2 linked regions of the Salipiger sp. CCB-MM3 genome follow. The protein of the gene in region 1 interacts with the protein of each later gene in a pairwise test. Links are inferred from orthologs where the notes say so. Each region holds a gene or a part of one and is shown on either strand. Other genes may lie near its edges. The genes, in order: ileS and AYJ57_RS03200.

Region 1 (3,768 bases):
CCAATCTGCCGGACGGCATCAGGACGGTGACGCGCTCCTCCGATCCAGAGGTGATGGGCGTGCTCGTCAGCCATGTCACCGGGATGATCGCGAGGGTCGAGGCGGGGGACGATCCCAAGGTCTTCATCCAGAGCCCGACGCTCGACATCTTCTTCGCCCGCCCCGAGGCGATCGACACGCAGATCGAGGTGACGGACTCCGGGATCATCGTCACCCAGACCTCGGATGATCCGCAGATGGTGGCGGCGCTGCACACCCATGCCGCCGAGGTTTCGGACATGGCCGCACGCGGCATGCAGGCGGTGCACGAGCGGATGATGCATCAGGGCGGCTGAGCCGCCCGCTTCCCGAATTGCAAAAAGGGCCGGGGTGATCGCCACCCCGGCCCTTTCATCTTTCCCCAAATACTCACCTTCCGCCCGCACCGCCAAAGCGGCGACGGGCAGGGGCGCCTCGCTTACCCCAGCGCTTCGTCGCAGCGCGCGCAGGTGGACGAATGGCTGTGCGTGCCCACATCGGGGAGGATCTTCCAGCAGCGCTGGCATTTCTCGCCCTCGGCCTTTTCAAAGACCACGCCCACATTCGGCACATCGGCCATGCGGAAGGCCTCTGCCGGGGCCGGATCGGCGGTTAGCGCGACGTTCGAGGTGATGCAGATATCCTCGAAAGCGACCGACTTCAGCGCCTCGAGCATGTCCGCGTCCTCCACATGCACCACCGGGGCCGCTTCGAGCGAGGCGCCGATGACCTTCTCGGTGCGCTGCAGCTCCAGCGCCGCTGTGACCGCGCGGCGAGCAAGGCGCACCTTGCCCCATTTCTCGGCCAGCGCGGCATCGCGCCAGTCCGCCGGGGTGGCGGGGAAGTCTTGCAGGTGCACCGAGCTTTGCTCGCCCGGGAAGCGGTCCAGCCAGACGTCTTCCATGGTGAAGGGCAGCACCGGCGCGAGCCATGTGGTCAGACGGTGGAACAGCAGGTCCATGACCGTGCGGGCGGCCTTGCGGCGGGCGGTGTCGCCGTCGCAGTAAAGCGCGTCCTTGCGGATGTCGAAGTAGAAGGCCGACAGATCCACGGTGCAGAAGGTGAAGACCTGCTGGAACACGTGCTGGAAGTCATAGGCGCGGTAGCCCTCGCGCACCACCTCGTCGAGCTCGGCCAGACGGTGCAGCACCCAGCGCTCCAGCTCGGGCATGTCGGCGGCGTCGACCCGGTCGCTTTCCTCGAAGTGGCCAAGCGCGCCGAGCATGAAGCGCATGGTGTTGCGCAGGCGGCGGTAGCTGTCGGCCACACCCTTGAGGATCTCCGGCCCGATCCGCTGGTCGGCGGTGTAATCGGTCTGGGCGACCCAGAGGCGCAGGATGTCGGCGCCATACTGTTTGATCACCTCTTCGGGCACGATGGTATTGCCGAGCGATTTGGACATCTTGTTGCCCTTCTCGTCCAGCGTGAAGCCATGGGTGACCACGTTGCGATAGGGCGCGTGGCCGGTGGTGCCGACCGACTGCAGCAGCGAGCTGTGGAACCAGCCGCGGTGCTGGTCGGTGCCTTCCATGTAGACGTCGGCGATGCCGTCCTTGGTGCCATCGGCGCGGTCGCGCAGCACGAAGGCATGGGTCGAGCCGCTATCGAACCACACGTCGAGCACGTCGTAGACCTGCTCCCATTCATCGGCGTTGTAATCCGCACCAAGGAAGCGCTCCTTGGCGCCATCGGCGTACCAGCAATCGGCGCCCTCGGTCTCGAAGGCCTCGCAGATGCGCGCGTTCACCGCCGGGTCCTTCAGCAGGAAGCCCTCGTCGGTGGGCAGCGCGCCCTTTTTGGTGAAGCAGGTCAGCGGCACGCCCCAGGCGCGCTGGCGCGAGAGCACCCAGTCCGGACGCGCTTCCATCATCGAGTAAAGACGGTTGCGGCCCGATTGCGGTGTCCATTTCACCTGATCGATGCAGGTGAGGGCGCGATCCCGGATGGTCTTGCCGTTCTCGTCCTGCCCGTCCTGCACGTCGCGGTCGATGGCAGCGAACCACTGCGGCGTGTTGCGGAAGATCACCGGCGCCTTGGAGCGCCAGCTGTGCGGGTAGGAGTGGGTGACGCGGCCACGCGCGATGATGCCGCCAGCCTCGACCAGTTTGGCGATCACGGCGTTGTTGGCCTTGCCTTCCTTCCCCTTCTGATCGAACACGCGCAGCCCGGCAAAGAACGGCACATGCGGCAGGAACTCGGATTCCTCGCCCACGTTGTGGGTCATCCGGTCGATCCAGTTGCGCTTGACGAAGCACTCATAGTCGTCGGCACCGTGGCTGGGGGCGGTGTGCACAAAGCCGGTGCCCGCGTCGTCGGTGACATGGTCGCCGTCGATCATCGGCACGTCGTAGTCCCAGAAGCCCTCGGCGCCGTCGACGCCGCGCAGCGGGTGGGCGAGGGTCATGCCCGACAGCTCATCGGCCGAAATGCTGCGCTTGCGCGAGACCATATCGGGCTCGAGGCGGGCAGCTTTGAACACGTCGCCAGCCAGCTTGTCGGCCACGACGTAGAGATCGCCGACCGAGCACCAGCATTCCTCGGGGGTGCCGGTGACCTCGTAGAGGCCGTATTCGATCTGCGGGTGGTAGGCGACGGCCTTGTTCGACGGGATGGTCCAGGGGGTTGTGGTCCAGATCACCACGCGCGCGCCATCAAGCTCGCCGCCCGAGACGATTTTGAACGGCACCCAGATCGTGTGCGACTTGTGGTCGTGGTACTCGATCTCGGCCTCGGCCAGCGCGGTCTTTTCGACCGGCGACCACATGACCGGCTTCGAGCCCTGATAGAGCGTGCCGTTCATCAGGAACTTCTGGAACTCTTCCGCGATCACCCGCTCGGCGTGGAACGCCATGGTCAGATAGGGATCGTCCCAGTTGCCGGTGATGCCAAGGCGCTTGAACTCGTCGCGCTGGATGTCGACCCAGCCTTCGGCGAACTTGCGGCATTCCTGCCGGAAGTCGATGACCGGAACCTCGTCCTTGTTCTTGCCCTTCTTGCGGTACTGCTCTTCGATCTTCCACTCGATCGGCAGGCCGTGACAGTCCCAGCCCGGCACATAGCGCGCATCATGACCCATCATCTGGTGCGAGCGCACGATCATGTCCTTGATGGTCTTGTTCAGCGCGTGGCCGATGTGCAGGTGACCGTTGGCATAGGGCGGGCCGTCGTGCAGCGTGAAGGGCGTGCGCGCGCCGTCCTCGGCCTTGTCGCGGAGCCGGTCGTAGATGCCGATCTTGGCCCAACGCTCCAGCCATTCCGGCTCGCGCTTGGGCAGGCCCGCGCGCATCGGGAATTCGGTCTTCGGAAGGTTCAGCGTGTCCTTGTAGTCAGGCGTCTGGGTGGTGGTGTCGGCGCACATGTTCTGCGGTCCCGGAAATGATGTCGGATGTCTGAGAAAGGTCGGCGCGGCGGTCCATACGCCTTGTCCCGGCGGCTCTATTGATCAGAGCGCCGGGCATGTAATTCGAATGATGATCGCATTGCGGGGCATCATGCGCGCCTTATAGGCAAGCGACTCGCGATGGTCCAGAGCTTGCGCGCGGTGCCCAAGGCTGGTGCCGAAATACACGCCATGGGCGGAAATCCCCCGGTGACGCTGCGGCAGTCCGGCGCTCTGGCGCCGCCTGCCCCGAGGCGCTGGCGGGGATCGGCCAATGGCCCAAGCGGGATTTGGCGGCTGCGCGCCGAATTCCGCAATCACGAAGGAAGTGAAGGACCCGCCGGACCAAAATGAGGTTGTTACGGGCAGAC
Region 2 (3,079 bases), on another replicon or contig:
CGCAAGGCCTCGAGCGCGCGGGCAATGCGTCCGATCTCGTCACCGCGGCGTTGCGCGGGGATCTCGCTTTCGTAATCGCCCGCGGCAACTTGGCCCATGGCATTGGCGATCCGCGCCAGCGGACGGGCGAGATTGCGCGCGGCGAGCCAGGCAAGCGCGAGCGCCGCGATCAGCGCGATGGCCGTGCCACGCAGCAGCCGCTCGAGCAGCGCGCGCGGACCGGCGGCGATAACCTCTGCGGGTTCGGCGGCGATCAGGGCCCAGTTACGGCCCGCGATATTGAGGGGATGATAGGCCGCGGTGTAGCTGCGCCCGTCGCTCAGGGTGATGTCTACGACGCCGCGCTGGCCCTCAAGGGCGGCATCGAAGGCGGGATTGGGCGTGCCTTGGGTGCCGATGGCACTTTGCACACCGCCAAGCCCGAGGTGGCTGCGACGGGTGTGATCACCGGCCAGAAGCTCGAGTTCGGTGGTAGGCGTGCGGCCCGTTTCCATGGTCGTCAGATGGGTCAACGCCTGATCGTCCACCTCAAAGACGAGGGCGGCGATCGTGTCGCCCCATTCGTTGTGCAGTGGCGCCGCGAGATAGGCGCGCGCGCGCGCCTCGGTTGGAGCGAAGTCGCCGAAACCGAATGCGGCGTCAGGCGCCAGTGCGGCGCGCAGCGCGGTGCCAAGCCCGCCCTCATCCTCCGCGACATTGCTGGCGAACTCCTCCTGTTTCTGGACCGAGTAGATCACATCCCCAGCAGCCGAGACGATCAGCAGGTCGCGCAGGCCCAGAGCCTCAACCCGCGCGCGCAAGTCGGCGTGGAACTTCTTGTGAAACAGGGAATAGGCAGTGTTATCTGCAGCTTCTTCGAGATCGGCGCGGGCGTCGGCGGGGTTTGGGTTATCGTCGATGTAGGCGCGCCTCAGGTGGGCATTGGCGTCATCGCCGAGCGTTTTATAGGTACTCAGAAACGCGGTGGCGGCGTCGATCACCAGCGGCTCGGCGGCCTTTTCCCCCAGTTCGCTTCGGGTCTCGTGAAACCAGTCCTCGATCATCGTCGCGCGTGTTTCGGCCAGCATGCCGAGGCGGAACGACACCTCTTGGATCAGCTGCGCATGCGACACCTTGTAGGCGATGGCCCCCGCCATGCCGAGACAGCCGATGGCGATGGCGATCATCAGGGCCGGAAGTTTGAGGGCGACCGAGAGGTTGCGCAGAAGGGCCATGGGCAAGCTCCTGTGGCTGCTGGCGGTAGTGGCGGTGCAAGGCGGCCGCTGAGGTGAGTTCAATCATGAAAGCCTGAAGAAGCGCCTAAGATCGGCCACCTCGCCGGGATCTCATGCAAGAGGCTAGGGTCACTGCCCCATGACGAAGGGGGCCGATATCTTGGCCGCATTGGCGCGATCAATGAGCAGGCAGTCGAAAAGCTGCACTTCCTGCGGCTCGCGCGGGGTGCCGGTGCGGATGTAGTGATCGGCCTGATGCACCGCGTCTTCGGCAAAGACGGCAACCGGCTGCAGCACCGTGTAGGCCAGCTCTCCCGATTGCACGGCGGCCACCGCGTCGGGCGAGCCGTCGAAGCCGCCGACGGTGACCCGGTCCAGAAGCCCGGCCTCTTTCAGCGCGGCAATCGCGCCAAGGGCCATTTCGTCATTGCCCGCGATGATGCCGGTGATGTCGGGGTGCTCGGCGATCAGGCCGCGTGTTCGTTCGTAGCCCTGCGTGCGGTTCCAATTCGCGGTGGCCATGCCGGCGCGGGTGAGACCCTCATATTGGCCGAGCACCGCGGCATAGCCATCGGAGCGGATGCTGGCATTCGGGTCGGACGCGGCACCGAGCAATTCGAGATAGCTGCCCTTTTCGCCCATGGATCGGAGCCAGCGTTGCGCGCCCATTTCGGCCCCCTGCGCGTTGTTCGACAGAAGCTGCGCCACCGCCAGCCCCTTGCGCGCGAGGCCGGAGTTCACCACGAAAACCGGCACCCCGGCGGCAACAGCGCGTTCCACCGCGGCGATGGTGCCGGAGGCATCCGCCGGGTCGAGGATGATGGCATTCACATTGGCGGCAATGGCGCTGTCCACATGCGCGGTCTCGACCGTGGTGTCGCCGCCATGCGCGGAGACGATGGCGCGGTAGCCAAGTTCGGCCGCGGTGGCTTTGGCAACCTCCCCCTCTGCCGCCCAATAGGGGTTCTCGGGGTCGTTGACGATGATGCTGATCCGCCCCTCTGCCAAAGCGGCGCTGGCGATGAGGCCGAACGCCAGCAGCGGTGCGGCGCCGAGCATGGCGCGGCGGAATAGCGAAGCAAGAGCGGGAGGGGGGCGGCGAGACGTGACGCCTGCGGAAGCGGGATCACCCGGGCGGCGGTGCTGTGAAAGGCGCAGTTTGAGACGCATTGGGAGGGGCTCCTGTGCTAGGCGCGCGGTGCCCCTTCTGGGGCCGATGGGTCCCAGTGGTCTTACGGCAGGAGAGCTGAAGAATGGCTTAATCGCTGAACGGCTTAATGCTGGCGCAGGCCGCCCAAGGAGCGCTTACATGAGGCCTTCCGTCACTCCGCGGCGAGCCGCCGCCCCGGCAGCGCAGAGACGAGCCGTGCCCCGGCCTCACCCGCGAGATAGGTGAGCCGTCCGCCGCTCACCGTCGCCTCTATGGCGCGGCTGCGGGCGTCCACCACGACAAAATCCGCCCGTTTGCCATGATCGAGCGTGCCGCGATCGGACAGCCCCATGATCTCGGCGGGCACGGTGGAGATCATCGCCCAAGCCTCGGGCAGGGTTTTGAGGCCCTTGTCCACCAGCGTCCATGCGGCCTCGGCGAGACAGGGGTAGTGGTAGTCCGACACCAGCGCGTCGCAGAGCCCCTCGGCGATCAGATGGCGGGCCGAGACGTTGCCCGACTGGCTGCCGCCGCGCACCACATTGGGCGCGCCCATGAGCACCGGATCATTGCAGGCGCGGGCCAGTTTGGCGGCGCTGACGGTGGTCGGGAACTCGGCGATACGCGCGCCGATCAGCCGGTAGTATTCGCGCGTCTCGCCGTCGGGGTCGTCATGGCTGCCGTAGCGAATGTCATGGGCATCAAAAAGTTCGGC

The links.
Region 2: the proteins of ileS (region 1) and AYJ57_RS03200 interact in binary tests that used the Escherichia coli proteins (3 or more experiments, as listed by UniProt). The link is inferred for Salipiger sp. CCB-MM3 from one-to-one orthologs.

Annotation. Positions count from the first base shown.
Region 1 is NZ_CP014596.1:350,738-354,505, reverse strand. Bases 258-3,708 are described here. They hold ileS (isoleucine--tRNA ligase), read right to left. Parts: upstream 3,377-3,708; coding sequence 458-3,376; downstream 258-457. Other genes in these bases: AYJ57_RS15505 (hypothetical protein), read left to right, coding at 258-335. In the rest of the region: more of AYJ57_RS15505, read left to right, coding at 1-257. UniProt on the Escherichia coli protein: Catalyzes the attachment of isoleucine to tRNA(Ile). As IleRS can inadvertently accommodate and process structurally similar amino acids such as valine, to avoid such errors it has two additional distinct tRNA(Ile)-dependent editing activities.
Region 2 is NZ_CP014595.1:651,487-654,565, reverse strand. The notes cover bases 309-3,070. They hold AYJ57_RS03200 (D-ribose ABC transporter substrate-binding protein), read right to left. Parts: upstream 2,274-3,070; coding sequence 1,344-2,273; downstream 309-1,343. Other genes in these bases: AYJ57_RS03195 (alpha-D-ribose 1-methylphosphonate 5-triphosphate diphosphatase), read right to left, coding at 2,537-3,070; AYJ57_RS03205 (methyl-accepting chemotaxis protein), read right to left, coding at 309-1,214. Outside these bases: more of AYJ57_RS03205, read right to left, coding at 1-308; more of AYJ57_RS03195, read right to left, coding at 3,071-3,079. UniProt on the Escherichia coli protein: Part of the ABC transporter complex RbsABC involved in ribose import. Binds ribose. Also serves as the primary chemoreceptor for chemotaxis.